Regions from separate parts of the Kineococcus esterisolvens genome, predicted to be linked through region 2. Evidence: riboswitches for the same ligand, from Rfam matches in the RefSeq annotation. Region 2 holds a riboswitch; the other holds the start of a gene.
The links. A riboswitch is a leader RNA that binds a small molecule or an ion and turns the genes downstream of it on or off. The one in region 2 is predicted to bind glycine.

Region 1 (7,400 bases), on a different contig from region 2:
TCGGCGTCCACGGCGATGAGCTCTCCGGGCTCGACCTCGCGCACGACGCTGGCGCCGACGATGTCCAGGGCGGCGGTCTCGGAAGCCACGACCCAGCCGCGGTCCAGCCGGCCCAGCACCAGCGGCCGGATGCCCTGCGGGTCGCGCGCCGCGTACAGGGTGCGCTCGTCCATGAAGACGAGGCTGAAGGCGCCCTCGACGTGCGGCAGCACCTCCAGGGCCGTGGCCTCCAGGGTGTGGTCGGGGTCGCCGGCGAACAGCGCCGTGATCAGCGCGGTGTCGGTGGTGTTGCCGCGGGCGATCTCGCCGGAGCCGGCGCGGCCGGCGGTCCCGTCGGGGTAGCGCTCGGCGATCAGCTCTCGCAGCCGGAAGGCGTTGGTGAGGTTGCCGTTGTGCGCCAGGGCGACCGTCCCGCCGGCGGTCGCGCCGAGGGTGGGCTGGGCGTTCTGCCAGCCGGCGCCCCCCGCGGTGGAGTAGCGGGTGTGCCCGACGGCGATGTGCCCCTGCAGGGACTCCAGGGCCGCCTCGTCGAACACCTGCGAGACCAGCCCGGTGTCCTTGAACACGAGGATCTGCTCGCCGTTGCTCACAGCGATGCCGGCGGCCTCCTGACCCCGGTGCTGCAGGGCGTACAGGCCGTAGAAGGCGAGCTTGGAGACTTCTTCACCGGGGGCCCAGACCCCGAAGACGCCGCAAGCGTCCTGGGGGCCCTTCTCACCGGGCATGAGGTCGTGGTTAAGACGTCCGTCACCGCGGGCCACGTCCCGAGTGTGGCACACCCCCGCCACCCGGACGCACTCGTGGACGGGGGCGGCGCACCCGCCGCACCGGTTTCAGCGCGGGCCGCGCCGCCCGCTCCGGGTCCGGTCGGCCAGCACCGCCACCAGGCCGCCGAGCAGCGCCCCCACGACGCCGAAGGCGACGAACAGGTACCCGAAGAGAGCCCGCTGGGAGTAGCCGCCGGCGGGCGGGGTCAGCGCCGCCACGACCGCCGCGGCGACGAAGGCGACGACGACACCGGTGAGGATGAAGGCGCGGAACCGGGGCGCACGCCGGCGCGTCACCTGGACCAGCCGGGTGGCCTCCTGCGGTTCGCGCTGCTCCTGCCGGCCGTCCCCGGGCGCCGGGGCGTCCTGCGGCCCGTGCTCCTGCTCGCTCACCCGCGCCACGGTACGCGGCCCGCTCAGGTCCCCGGAGCGGTGACCGGCAGCAGCTCACCGAGGTCGGCGCGCTCGCCGCTGGCACGCACCCGGCCGCCGGCGCGCGCGTCCTCGAAGGCCAGCCGGCCGGCGGCCAGCTGGAGCCAGGTCAGCGGGTCGGTCTCGACCACGGCGGGCGGGGTGCCGCGGGTGTGCCGGGGGCCCTGGACGACCTGGACGGCGGCGAACGGCGGCACCCGCACCTCCACGCTGCCGCCGGGGTGGCGGACGGCGAGCTCCTCCAGCGTGAAGCGCACGGCGGCGGCCAGCACGGCCCGCTCGGGCGCCCCGCCGGCGTCCACGGCCTCCAGGGCGGCGCGCAGCGCGGCGCGGCCCTGCTCGGGGTCGGTGCGGCGGCGTGGGGGCACCGGGCCACCGTGCCACCCCGCCCGGCACCCCGCACCGGCACCCCGCAGCTCATCACCCCGCAGCTCAGCACTCCGGGACGTTGACCCCCACCGCGGCGGCCGGTGCCCGGTGCGCGCCCACGACGGTCAGGGCGAGCCCGCCGCGGGAGGTCTCCTTGTACTCCGAGCGCATGTGCGCACCGGTGGCGCGCACCGTGGCGATCGCGGCGTCGAGGCTGACGACGTGGGTGCCGTCACCGCGCAGCGCGGTGCGCGCGGCGTGGATGGCGGTGGTGGCGCCCACGGCGTTGCGCTCGATGCAGGGGATCTGCACGAGCCCGCCGACGGGGTCGCAGGTCAGGCCCAGGTGGTGCTCGATCGCGATCTCGGCGGCGTTCTCCACCTGCTCGGGGGTGCCGCCGAGGACCGCGGTCAGCCCGGCGGCGGCCATGGCGCTGGCCGAGCCCACCTCCCCCTGGCAGCCCACCTCGGCGCCGGAGATGGAGCCGGTCTCCTTCAGCACGACGCCGATGCCGCCGGCGGCGAGCAGGAAGTCCACGGTGCTCGCGTCGTCGGCGCCGGGGGTGAAGCGTCGGTGGAAGTGCAGCACGGCCGGCACGATCCCGGCGGCGCCGTTGGTGGGGGCGGTGACGACCCGGCCGCCGGCGGCGTTCTCCTCGTTGACGGCGAGCGCGTACAGGCTGACCCAGTCCATCGCGCGCAGCGGGTCGGCGCCGGCGTCGCACCGCTCCTCCTCGGCGAGCAGCTGGCGGTGCAGCCCCGGGGCGCGGCGGCGCACGCCCAGACCGCCGGGCAGGGTGCCCCCGCTCGCCAGGCCGCGCTGCACGCAGGCGGCCATGGCGCCGAACACCTCCAGCAGGCCGGCGTCGACCTCGGCGCGGCTGCGGCGGTGCTCCTCGTTGCGGCGCACCAGGCCCGCCACCCCCAGGCCGGTGCGCCGGCACTGCTCGAGCAGTTCGGCGCCGGTGCGGAAGGGGTGCGGCAGGTCGTCGCCGGGACCGGCGAGCGGCGCGGCGTCGTCCAGCGGGTCGTCGCGCACGAACCCGCCGCCGACGGAGTAGGAGGTTCGCCGCAGCAGGACGCCGCCGGCCCGGTCCAGGGCGGTGAACACCATCCCGTTGGGGTGGGCGGGCAGCGCCTCGCGCAGCAGGCGCACGTCGGCGTCCGGGTCGAAGCGCACCCGGTGCCGGCCCAGGAGGGGAAGTTCGCCGGAGGCGCGCACGGCGGCCAGCAGTGCCGGGACGGCGTCCGGGTCCACCTCCTCGGGGCGCTCGCCGAGCAGCCCCAGGACGGCGGCGGAGTCGGAGCCGTGGCCGCGGCCGGTGGCGCCGAGGGAACCGTGCAGGTCCACCCGCACGGCGGCGACCCGTTCCAGCACGCCGTCGTCGGCCAGGGCCCGCGCGAAGAGCAGCGCGGCGCGCATCGGGCCGACGGTGTGGGAGCTGGAGGGGCCGATGCCGATGGAGAACAGGTCGAAGACGCCGACGGGCACGGGGTTCACCGGGCCCGTCGGTAGAAGGGCAGCTCGACCACCTCGACGGGCTCGGGACGCCCGCGCACGTCCACGGCGAGCGCGGTGCCGGGCGCCGAGAGGCCGTTCTCGACGTACGCCATGGCGACGGGGTGCCCCAGGGTCGGCGAGAGCGCGCCGCTGGTGACGGTGCCCACCGGGCGCCCCTCGTGCAGCACGGGGTACCCGTGGCGCCCGGCCCGCCGCCCGGTGCCGCGCAGCCCGACGAGGACGCGCTCGGGGGTGCGCTGCGCGAGACGCTCCAGCGCGGCGCGGCCGGGGAAGGCCGCCGGCTTGTCGAGCTTGACGACACGGCCGAGGCCGGCGGCGTACGGGTCGACGTCGCGGGACAGCTCGTGCCCGTGCAGCGGCATCCCGGCCTCCAGGCGCAGGGTGTCGCGGCAGGCGAGGCCGCAGGGCACGGCGCCGTGGGCGCGGCCGGCGCTCAGCAGCGCCTCCCACGCGGCGGGGGCGTGGGCGGCGGGCAGGACCACCTCGAAACCGTCCTCGCCGGTGTAGCCGGTGCGGGCCAGCAGCACGTCCTCGGCGCCGTCCGGGGTGCGCAGGGCGGTGGGCGTGCAGCGGTAGTGGCCGAGGGCGCCGAGGTCGGCGTCGACGAGCTCGCCGACGACCAGGGCGGCGGTGGGGCCCTGCACGGCGAGCAGGGCGGTGCCCGCGGACTCGTCGGTGACGGTGGCGTCGAAACCGGCGGTGCGGGCGGTCAGCTCGCGGGCGACGAGGCCGGCGTTGGAGGCGTTGGCGACGACGAGGAACTCCTGCTCGCCGAGGCGGTAGGTGACGAGGTCGTCGAGGATGCCGCCGTCCTCGTCGACGATCAGGCCGTAGGCGGCGCGGCCCGGCGGCATGGCCGAGGGGCGCCCGACGAGCGCGGCGTCGAGGGCGTCGCCGGCCTGCGGGCCGCTCACGCGCACCTCGCCCATGTGGGTCAGGTCGAACACGCCGGCGGTGGCACGCACGGCGCGGTGCTCGGCGAGGTCGGAGGCGTAGCGCACGGGCACGGACCAGCCGGCGAAGTCGGTGAACGCGGCACCCAGGGCGGCGTGCGCCTCGTGCAGCGGGGAGGTGCGGGACACGGGCGGGCTCCTTCCGGGCGCGGCCGCCGGGCGCGGCCGCGTGGACCCCCTCTGTCGCGGCACCTGAGAGCTTCGCGCCGTGCGGCGCTTTCCCCGTCGGTGAGGGTCGTGGGGACCCTGCTTTCCAGAGCGGCCTGCCCGTGGCGGTCCTGGGGACCTGAGAGGTTCCGGGGTGGTTGCTCCTTCGGTGCCCGCCGCTGGTGCGCGTCGGGGCTCTCCCGCCCGGGTGCGTGGCCTGGTGTTGGGTTGTGACGTGCAGCCGCCAGCGTCCCACGGGCCGCGCGCCGCGGGCCAGCGCCCGCCGGAGGAGCCGCCCTCAGAGCTCGCCGGTGAGGAACTGGGCGCGACCGTGGCCGAAGGACCAGTCGGCGTCGGAGTTCTCGGTGATCGAGACGACGACGTCGCCGGGGCCGGTGCCGCACGCGCGCTCCAGGTGGTCCACGAGCAGGGCGTAGAAGCGCTCCTTCTGCTCGCGCGTGCGCGGGCGGCTGGTCACCTGCAGGACGACGACGTCGTCGGTGCGCGGGATGCCGAGGCCGGTGTCGTGGACGACCAGTTCGCCGGGGGCGTGCTGGTGGACGACCTGGTAGCGGTCGCCGTCGGGGACTTCGAAAGCCTCCACGACGGCGGCGTGGGCTGCGTCGAGCAGGCTGGTCAGCGCCTCGGGGGTGCGGCCGGCGACGAGGTCGAAGCGGAGCAGCGGCACGGGATCCTCCTCTTATATGTAGTTACATGTTGACACATTTGGCGAGCGACTGGAGGGTCTCCCGGCCGACGCGGCCCAGGGGCCGCGGACCGGTGAGTCCTCCGCGCGGCCCGGGTCACCCCACCGGGACCCGTACCCGTACCCGTACCCGGAGGACGCCGTGACCACCACCACCTCGCGCGACACCCTGTGGGCGGCCGCGCACGCCGAGCGCGCCGCCCTGGCCGACGACCTCGCCGGCCTCGACGACGCCGAGTGGTCCAGGCCCTCGCTGTGCGGGCGCTGGAGGGTCGAGGAGGTCGTCGCGCACCTGACCGCGGCGGCGAGCACGGGGCGGTCGCGCTGGCTGGCGAGCATGGCCGGGGCCCGCTTCGACCCGGGCGTGCACAACGACCGGCGCCTGGCCGAACAGCTCGGCGTCACGCCCGCGCAGACGCTGGAGCGGTTCCGCGCGGTGGTCACCAGCACCACGGCACCCACCGGGCACACCGCGGCGTGGCTGGGCGAGGTCGTCGTGCACGCCCAGGACGTGCGCCGGCCGCTCGGGCTCACGGGTGGGCCGCCGGTCCCCGTGGTCACCGAGGTCGCGCGGTTCTTCACGGCCCGCGACTTCACGGTGGACGGCCGCAGCGCGGTGCGGGGGCTGCGGCTGGAGGCCACCGACGGCCCGTTCACGACCGGCGCGGGGGCGCCGGTCCGCGGCACGACGCTCGCGCTGACCATGGCCGTCGCCGGCCGGGGGGCGTTCTGCGACGAGCTGACCGGGCCGGGCGTCGCGCTGCTGCGCGCCAGGTGCGCGCTCGCCCGCTGACCGCGCCGCCCGCCGGACGCCCGAGGGGGCGGGTGCCTCGGCACCCGCCCCCTCGTCCCCACGACCCGTTCACCAGCGGTCGACGTACTCCTGGATCTTCTCGCGCATGAAGCGGCTGGACGCCTCGCGCCTCTCCTCCCAGGCGAAGACGCTCGCGCACAGCGCCCCGTCGAAACCGACCTCGCCCAGGGCGGTGAAGATGCCGTCGAAGTCCACCTCACCCTCACCGATGTCGAGGTGCTGGTGGACGCGCGCCGTGGATCCCGGCGGGTTGACGATGTAGCGCAGGCCGGAGGAGCCGCGGGGGTCGAACGTGTCGGCCACGTGCACGTGCCGCACGAGGTCGCCGGCGTAGCGGATGACGCCCGGGCCGTCGCCGCCCTGGTGGAAGGTGTGCGGGGTGCAGTAGACGAACCCCACCCAGGGCCGGTCCAGGCCGCGCACCAGGTCCACGGCGCGGAAGCCGTCCTCGACGAAATCGTCGGGGTGCGGCTCCAGTCGCAGCTCGACCCCGGCGGACTCGAAGACGGGCGCCAGCTCCTCGAAGGAGTCGAGGAAGCGGGCCTCGCTGGCCTCGGGCAGCTCCGGGCGGCCGTTGAACTCCGACTGCACGACGGGCACCCCCAGCTCGGTGGTGACCTCGACGATGCGCTTGATGTTGCGCACCGCCTGCTTGCGCTCGTCCTCACCGGGGCCGGACCAGCGCTGCACGAACTGCGTGGAGCACACGCCGACACCGGCGGCGTCCAGCGCCGCGCGGAACTTCCGGACCGTGGCCAGGTCCACGCGCGGGTGGCGGAAGAAGGGGATGAAGTCCTCGCGCGGCGAGAGCTCGATCCACTCGTAGCCGAGGTCGGCCACCAGCGCCGGCAGCTCCAGGAGCGGCACGTCGCGGAACATGTACGTGTCCAGGGCGATCTGCATCGTCGTCAGCCTCCTCAGGCGCGGGCGCCGAGGTCCACCTCGACGCGCCGACCGGTGCGCAGGGACTCCACTCCGGCGGCGCAGACGGCGGCGGCGGCGTAGCCGTCCCACACCCCCGGGCCGTCGATGCCCGCGCCGCTGCGGACGGCGTCCACCCAGCGCTGGAACTCCGCGTCGTAGGCGGCGCCGAAGCGCTCCTTGAAGTCGGCGGCGATGCCCCCGCCCCACCCGGCGCTGGAGTGCTCGACCAGACCGACACCCAGGCCGATCCTCGCGCTGCCGCGCTCGGCGACCAGCTCGGTGCGGACCTCGTAGCCGAACGTGGTGTTGACGAAGATCTCCACGTCGACCAGGGCGCCGCTCTCCGTCTCCATGAGGACGAACTGCGGGTCCTGCAGGCCCTCGGGAGCGTGGGAGGTGCGCCCGGGCTTGAACACCGTGATGGCGGTGATCTCCTCACCGAGCAGGAAGCGGGCCACGTCGACCTCGTGCACCACCGAGTCGAGGATGAGCATCTCGGAGGAAAAGTTCGGCGGGGTGGTCGCGTTGCGGTGGGCGCAGTGCAGGAACAGCGGGCGGCCCAGCTCCTGCGAGGCGATGAGCGAGCGCAGCTGCTCGTACTCGGCGTCGAAGCGGCGCATGAACCCGACCTGGACGAGCTGGCGCCCCAGGGCGCGCTCGGCCTCCACGACCTTGCGGGAGGTCTCCGGCGAGGTCGTCAGCGGCTTCTCGCACAGGGTCGGCTTGCCGGCATGCAGGGCCTTGAGCACGAGGTCCTCGTGGGTGAA
Region 2 (7,400 bases):
CCTGGACTCCGGCGGTGTGCCGGTGCCCGACGAGGACGAGGACGAGGTGGAGAAGTTCCGCGAGTTCCTCGACCACATCACCCCGGAGGACTTCGAGTCGGAGGCGGGCCCGGACCGGTGAACAGTTCGACGGACGGCGCGCCGCGCGCCTCGTTGACGCTCCGCGGGTGCGACTCTACGGTCAGTTGACAGGACGCTCCCGGTCGGCACGGCACCGACGATCGGACCGGGGCGATGATGAGGAGGCCGGCGTGAGCAGAGGCGAGGCAGACTCGGGGTCGTTGCGCGGCAGGAAGCCGGTCCCCGCGCAGGGCCTCCTGTTCGCCGAGGACCTGCCCGACCTGGACGAGGAAGTCGGTTACCGCGGCCTGACGGCGTGCAAGGCGGCCGGCATCACCTACCGCCAGCTGGACTACTGGGCCCGCACCGGCCTGGTGGAACCCAGCGTGCGCAGCGCCTCGGGGTCGGGCTCGCAGCGGCTGTACGGCTTCCGCGACATCCTCGTGCTGAAGGTGGTCAAGCGGCTGCTGGACACCGGGGTGTCGCTGCACCAGATCCGCACGGCCGTGACGCACCTGCGCGAGCGGGGTGTGGACGACCTGGCGCAGATCACGCTGATGAGCGACGGCGCCAGCGTCTACGAGTGCACCTCGGCGGACGAGGTCATCGACCTCGTGCAGGGCGGTCAGGGCGTGTTCGGCATCGCTGTCGGGCGGGTCTGGCGGGAGGTGGAGGGCGAGCTGGCCTCGCTGCCCAGCGAGCGCCTCGCGGAGCGCACCGAGGTCGCCGCTCCCGCGGTGGTGCTGGCGGACGAGCTCAGCACGCGCCGCCGGGCCCGCGAGGCCGGCTGACTCGAGCCGACGACCCGCGACCACGACGACGCCCCGGCCGGTGGCCGGGGCGTCGTGGTGTCCGGGACCGCTGCTCGGCGGGCCGGGGCCCGCGCGGAGGGGTCAGTCCAGCAGGTGCGCGTTGGGCAGGGCCTGGCGCGCGAAGGGGTCCACGACCCAGTCGTGGCTGTCGGGCAGCCACAGCACCGCGGCGAGCAGCGCGTCGGCCCACGTGGACAGCAGCACCTCCAGGGGCACCCGCCAGGAGTGCTGGTACGCCTCGCCGTCGTCGTCGAGGACCACCTGCTCCACCTGGGTGCAGGACGGTCCCAGCCGCACGGCCAGCATCTCCTCGTCGCGCGCGAACACCGGCAGCAGCCCGGGGGGTGCGACCGGTCCCGGCCCCTGGCCGGTCGCCCGGCGCACGGCGTCCTCCAGGCCGAGCGGCACCCAGCCGCCCGGGCCGACGGTGGGGGCGCTGGTCCGGTAGCGGGTGCGCACGGGGTCCACGCCGTCCACGCTGCGCCACCAGGCGCGTGCACCGCGCGGTACGAGCAGGCCCAGCTGGTGCTCGACGGCGTCCAGGGCCGCGTCGTCCACCCCGGGCCGCAGGCGGGTGGCGATGTCCGCGCCGGCGCGGGCCCAGCGCGCGCGCAGCACGTCGACGAGCTGCAGGACCCGCGTGACCTCGGCGGTGTCCTCGTCGGCCGGCCGGCGCGGACCGGCCGTGCCCGCTGTGCGGTGCGGTGCGGGCACCAGGCGCGGTGGCGCGGGCTGGGGGGCCGGTGCGGTGCTCGCAGCGCCCAGGACCTGGCTGGTCCGGGCGGCGCGCACGAGGCGCGGGCGGTTGGCGGGGGCGTCGGTCGTCACGGAACCTCCTCGGACCCGCGGTGGCGCGGGGTGGTGCTCGGCGGTGCGGACGGAGGGGACCAGCACGCACCGTGAGGGCACGGTAGGCGGTACCGGTCTCCTGTGCACTTCGACGACGGGAAAACGATCAGATGCCTTTCGGTGTTCCCGCGCTCACGCGCTGTCACGCGACGTGCGGGGGGCGACCCCCTGGGCCAGGACCACGTCCAGGAGCCGGTCGAACTGCTCGGCCACCCGGCGGGCCGCGACGGGACGCAGCGCGTGCAGCGGCTTGCCGGCACCCTGCGACTGGGGCACGGCCACCCGGTCGGGCAGCGGTTCCAGCACCAGCGGTCCGAACAGGGAGCGCAGCTCCTCCAGGCGGAAGCGCTGCTCGCCCGAGCGCGGGGAGAAGCGGTTGACCAGCACCCCGGCGACGCGGGGCCCCGAGCGCAGCGCAGCCACCTCGTCCAGGGTGCGCCCCACCGCGGCCACCGAGAAGCGGCTGGCGTCGGAGACGACGAGCACGGCGTCGCTCGCCCGCCAGGCCGAGCGGGTCAGTCCGCCCAGCGACGGCGGGCAGTCGAGCAGCGCCAGTTCGTGGTCGTCCAGCTTGCGCAGCGCGCGGCGCAGCCCGTCGAGATCGGCCTGCTCGTGGTCGGGGGCGTCCAGCCGCGCCGAGGCCGCCGAGCCGGTGACGACGTCGAGCAGGCCCGGGTGGTCGTCCACCCACCCGCTGGGCGCCACCGAGGACTCCGCGACCCGGCGCTTCGGGGTGCGCAGCACCGCCGCCACGTCGTGCTCGCGCTGGGCGGTCACGTCCAGGCCCGAGGTCGCGTCGGCCTGGGGGTCGAGGTCGACGACGAGGGTGCTGACGGAACGGTGCAGGGCCGCGGAGGCGAGCCCCAGGACCACCGACGTCTTGCCCACGCCGCCCTTCGCGCTGCAGACGGCCATGGTGATCATCGCGAGAGGATACCGGGGTGCGCGGTGTCGAGCGGACCGCTGTCGCCGGGGCCGCGATCCGGGACCGCGCGGCGGGCGATGGCCTACAGTGGCAGCGGAAGCTGGCTGCGCATCCCGCGCGGGAGAGACCCCGGTCCGGCCGGGGCGCCGAAGGGGCAACATCCCCGGAACCTCTCAGGCGGAAGGACCGCGGGGGACAGGCCGCTCTGGAGGCCGCGACCGCCCGGGCCGACAGACGGGGGCGTCCCGACCGCCGTGAGCCCCCGGAGCACCCGTGACCACCACCGCCCCCGCCACCCCCGCCGGTACCCCCGCCGGTACCCCCGCCGCCACCTCCGGTGCGCCCGCCGAGGGTGCGCCCGCCCTCGGCGCCCCGGGCCCGCTGCCCTTCAGCGCCCGCCACGTCGGGCCGGACGCGGGCGAGGTCACCCGGATGCTGGCCGCGGTGGGCGTCGCCGACACCGAGGAACTCGTGCGGCGGGCCGTGCCCGCCGGGATCCTCGAGGGACCCGGCGCCCTGGACCTGCCGCCCGCGCTGGACGAGGCGTCCGTGAGCGCCGAGCTGCGCCGGCTCGCGGCGCGGAACCGCGTCGTGCCCTCGATGATCGGGCTGGGTTACCACGGCACCCGGACCCCGGCCGTGGTGCGCCGCAACGTGCTGGAGGACCCCGCCTGGTACACCGCGTACACCCCGTACCAGCCGGAGATCTCCCAGGGCCGACTGGAGGCCCTGCTGAACTTCCAGACCGCCGTGGCCGACCTCACCGGCCTGGACGTGGCGAACGCCTCGCTGCTCGACGAGGGGACCGCCGCCGCCGAGGCGATGACGCTGGCCCGCCGCGTCTCGAAGGCACCCGCCGGGGCGGTGTTCGCCGTGGACGCCGACGTGCTGCCGCAGACGCTGGCGGTGCTGCGCACCCGCGCGGTGCCCCTGGGCGTCGACCTGGTCACCGTCGACCTGGACGCGGCCGACCCGCTCGCCGTGCTGGGGGAGCGGGCGCCGTTCGGCCTGCTCGTGCAGTACCCCGGCACCTCCGGCCGCGTGCGCGACCTCGCGGGCGTCGCGGCCGCCGCCAAGGAGCGCGGTGCGGTGGTGGTGGCCGCCGCCGACCTGCTGGCCCTGGCCCTGCTGCGCGCGCCCGGCGAGTTCGGGGCCGACGTGGCCGTCGGCTCCTCCCAGCGCTTCGGGGTGCCGATGTTCGCCGGTGGCCCGCACGCGGCCTTCATGGCCGTGCGCGCCGGCCTGGAGCGCTCCCTGCCCGGCCGCCTGGTGGGCGTCTCGAAGGACGCCGACGGCGCCCGGGCGTACCGCCTGGCGCTGCAGACGCGCGAGCAGCACATCCGCCGCGACAGGGCCACCAGCAACATCTGCACCGCGCAGGTGCTGCTGGCGGTCGTGGCCGGCTGCTACGCCGTGCACCACGGCCCGGAGGGACTGCGCTCGATCGCCGCGCAGGTGGCGGGCACCGCCGCCCGCCTGGCGGCCTCGCTGCGCGCCGGCGGTGTGGAGGTCGTGCACGAGGAGTTCTTCGACACCGTCCTGGCCCGCGTGCCCGGCCGCGCCCGGGCGGTCGTGGCCGCCGCCCTGGACGCGGGGGTGAACCTGCGCCTGGTGGACGACGACCACGTCGGCCTGACGTGCGACGAGACGACCGCGCCCGAGCACGTGGCGGCGGCGCTGGCCGGTTTCGGCCTGCAGCCCGTCGAGGACGTCCCCGCCCACGCGCTGCCCGCCGGGCTGCTGCGCACCTCGGGGTTCCTGACCCACCCGGTGTTCTCGAAGCACCGCTCGGAGACGGCGCTGCTGCGGTACCTGCGCCGCCTCTCGGACGCCGACTACGCGCTGGACCGCGGCATGATCCCGCTGGGCTCGTGCACGATGAAGCTCAACGCCACCACCGAGCTGGAGCCGGTGTCGTGGCCGGAGTTCGCCGACCTGCACCCGTACGCACCGGCCGACCAGCTCGCCGGCACCGCGCAGCTCGTCGCGGACCTGGAGCGCTGGCTGGCGGAGGTCACCGGCTACGACGCGGTCTCCCTGCAGCCCAACGCCGGTTCCCAGGGCGAGTTCGCCGGGCTGCTCGCGATCCGCGCGCACCACCGCTCCCGCGGCGAGGCGCACCGCACGGTGTGCCTGATCCCCAGCTCCGCGCACGGCACGAACGCGGCAAGCGCCGTCATGGCGGGTCTGCGGGTCGTCGTCGTGGCCTGCGACGCCGACGGGAACGTCGACCTGGAGGACCTGCGCCGGAAGGTCTCCGAGCACGCCGACGACCTCGCCGCGATCATGGTCACGTACCCCTCGACGCACGGGGTGTACGAGGAGTCGATCCGCGAGGTGTGCGCCCTGGTGCACGACGCCGGCGGGCAGGTGTACGTCGACGGCGCGAACCTCAACGCCCTGGTCGGACTGGCCCGGCCCGGCCGGTTCGGCGCGGACGTCTCGCACCTGAACCTGCACAAGACGTTCTGCGTCCCGCACGGCGGCGGCGGCCCGGGCGTCGGCCCGGTCGCGGTGCGCGCCCACCTGGCGCGGTTCCTGCCCGCCACCTCCCCGGACGCCGACCCCGAGGCCGTCGGCATGGTGTCCGCCGCCCCGTTCGGCTCGGCGGGGATCCTGCCGATCTCCTGGGCGTACGTGCGCCTCATGGGCGCCGACGGGCTGCGCGCCGCCACGGTGCAGGCCGTGCTCAGCGCCAACCACGTCGCCGCCCGGCTGCGGGAGGCGTACCCGGTGCTCTACCGCGGACCCGGCGGGTTCGTGGCGCACGAGTGCGTCCTGGACCTGCGGCCGATGACGAGGGCCACCGGCGTGAGCGTGGAGGACGTCGCCAAGCGGCTCGTCGACTTCGGGTTCCACGCCCCGACGATGTCGTTCCCCGTCCCCGGCACCCTCATGGTCGAGCCCACCGAGAGCGAGGACCTCGCCGAGATCGACCGGTTCTGCGACGCCATGCTCGCCATCGCCGCCGAGGTGCGCGAGGTCGAGCGGGGCCGCTGGTCCGTGGCCGAGTCCCCGTTGCGCCAGGCCCCGCACACCGCCGCCTCGCTCGTGGGCGAGTGGGACCACCCCTACACCCGCGAGGAGGCCGTGTACCCGGCCGGGCTGGACCCGCGCACGAAGTACTGGCCGCCGGTGCGCCGCATCGACGGCGCCGCCGGCGACCGCAACCTCGTGTGCTCCTGCCCGCCGCTGGAGGAGCTCGCGGAGGGCTGAGCGGACCGGCAGCGAGTCCGTCCGGTCAGCGCCCGTCCGCCCCCGCCAGGGCGGGCGGGCCCTCGGGGCCGTCGCTGCCGGCGGCGTACTCCCGCAGCGGCGCGGCCCCGCGCTGCCACGCGGCCAGGATCGGCTCGACGATGCGCCAGCCCTCCTCGGCCTCCGCGGCGTGCGCCGACAACCGGGTGTCGCCGGCGAGCACCGCCAGCAGCAGCTGCCCGTAGGGGCCCGGTTCCTGCCGGGCCAGGTCGGCGCCCATCTCCACGGCCTCCAGCTCGAACGGGTCGCCGGCGCCGTTGAGGTCCAGGCGCAGCGAGACCCGGTCGGGGTCCAGCTGCAGGCGCAGCTCGTTGCGGTGCGGGCGGGGCCCCTCGAACACCGCGTGCGGCACCTCGGCGAAGCGGACGACGACCTCGCGCCGGTCCGCGGCCAGGGCCTTGCCGGTGCGCAGCCGGAACGGCACGCCCGCCCAGCGCCAGGTGTCCACGTGCAGCACGACCTCGGCGTACGTCTCGGTGCCGCGCTCGCCGTCGACGCCGCGCGCGTCGACGTAGTCGCCGACCTCCCGGCGGCCGTGGCGGCCGTCGACCGTGCCGGCGGTGTACCGCCCGCGCGCCGTGCAGCGGGCGACCTCGTCCTCCTCCAGCGCGCGCACCGCGCGCAGGACGTCGACCTTGCGGGCGCTGAGGTCCGCCGGGCGCATCGACTGGGGCGGTTCCATCGCCACGTACGCCAGCAGCTGCAGCAGGTGGTTCTGCACCATGTCGCGCAGCGCGCCGGAGCGGTCGTAGTAGCTGGCGCGGGACTGCGCGTCCACGGTCTCGTCGAAGACGATGTCGACGGACTCCACGTGGGTGCGGTTCCACACGGACTCGAAGAGGCGGTTGGCGAACCGCAGGCCCAGGACGTTCAGGACGGTCTGCTTGGCCAGGAAGTGGTCCACGCGGAACGTGCGGTCCTCGGGCACGACCCGCCCCAGCGCGGCGTTCAGGCGGCGGGCGCCCTCCAGGTCCTGCCCGAACGGCTTCTCCACCACGACGCGGGCGTGCTCGGGCAGGTCGCACTCGCCGAGCGCGGCGACGACCCGTTCGAACAGCACGTGGGGCAGGGCCAGGTACACCACGACGGGCTCGCCGTCGCCGGCGCGCTGCAGCGCGTCGCGCAGCACCCGCGGGTCGGTGACGTCGCCGTGGACGTACGCGGCGGTACCGGAGAGCTGCTCGCGCACCTCGTCCGGGGCGTCACCCGCGCCCTCGTCCAGGGCCCGGCGCACGTGGTCGCGGAAACCCCCTTCGTCGAGGTCGTCCTGGGCGACGCCGACCAGCCGCACGCCGTCGGGGTGCAGTGGGGCGATCTGCGCCAGGGCGGGCAGCAGGTAGCGGGCGGTCAGGTCCCCGGTGGCGCCGAGGACGACGAACTGGGCGGTCACGGATGCTCCTCACGATCGTTCGGCTGCGTCCGCGCACCAGCACACCAGCCGCGGGCCCCGACCGCGCGCCGGGACCCGGACCGACACGCCCGCCGTCGGCCCGCCGTCC

Region 1: linked by a shared signal. The riboswitch ahead of gcvT (glycine cleavage system aminomethyltransferase GcvT) and the one ahead of gcvP (aminomethyl-transferring glycine dehydrogenase) in region 2 are both predicted to bind glycine.

What each region holds. Positions count from the first base shown of each region.
Region 1 is NZ_JBJLRI010000021.1:43,999-51,398, forward strand. It holds gene purF (amidophosphoribosyltransferase) at 1-725, opposite strand, end outside; gene ACRYR8_RS09310 (hypothetical protein) at 834-1,160, opposite strand; gene ACRYR8_RS09315 (sterol carrier family protein) at 1,184-1,567, opposite strand; gene ACRYR8_RS09320 (L-serine ammonia-lyase) at 1,632-3,059, opposite strand; gene gcvT (glycine cleavage system aminomethyltransferase GcvT) at 3,065-4,171, opposite strand; glycine riboswitch at 4,216-4,304, opposite strand; glycine riboswitch at 4,315-4,393, opposite strand; gene ACRYR8_RS09330 (tautomerase family protein) at 4,488-4,877, opposite strand; gene ACRYR8_RS09335 (maleylpyruvate isomerase family mycothiol-dependent enzyme) at 5,038-5,688, shown strand; gene ACRYR8_RS09340 (sugar phosphate isomerase/epimerase family protein) at 5,758-6,612, opposite strand; gene ACRYR8_RS09345 (Gfo/Idh/MocA family protein) at 6,627-7,400, opposite strand, start outside.
Region 2 is NZ_JBJLRI010000001.1:42,625-50,024, reverse strand. It holds gene ACRYR8_RS00230 (bifunctional nuclease family protein) at 1-121, shown strand, start outside; gene ACRYR8_RS00225 (MerR family transcriptional regulator) at 252-851, shown strand; gene ACRYR8_RS00220 (hypothetical protein) at 954-1,700, opposite strand; gene ACRYR8_RS00215 (ParA family protein) at 1,854-2,645, opposite strand; glycine riboswitch at 2,755-2,845, shown strand; gene gcvP (aminomethyl-transferring glycine dehydrogenase) at 3,028-5,862, shown strand; gene ACRYR8_RS00205 (glucose-6-phosphate dehydrogenase) at 5,888-7,291, opposite strand.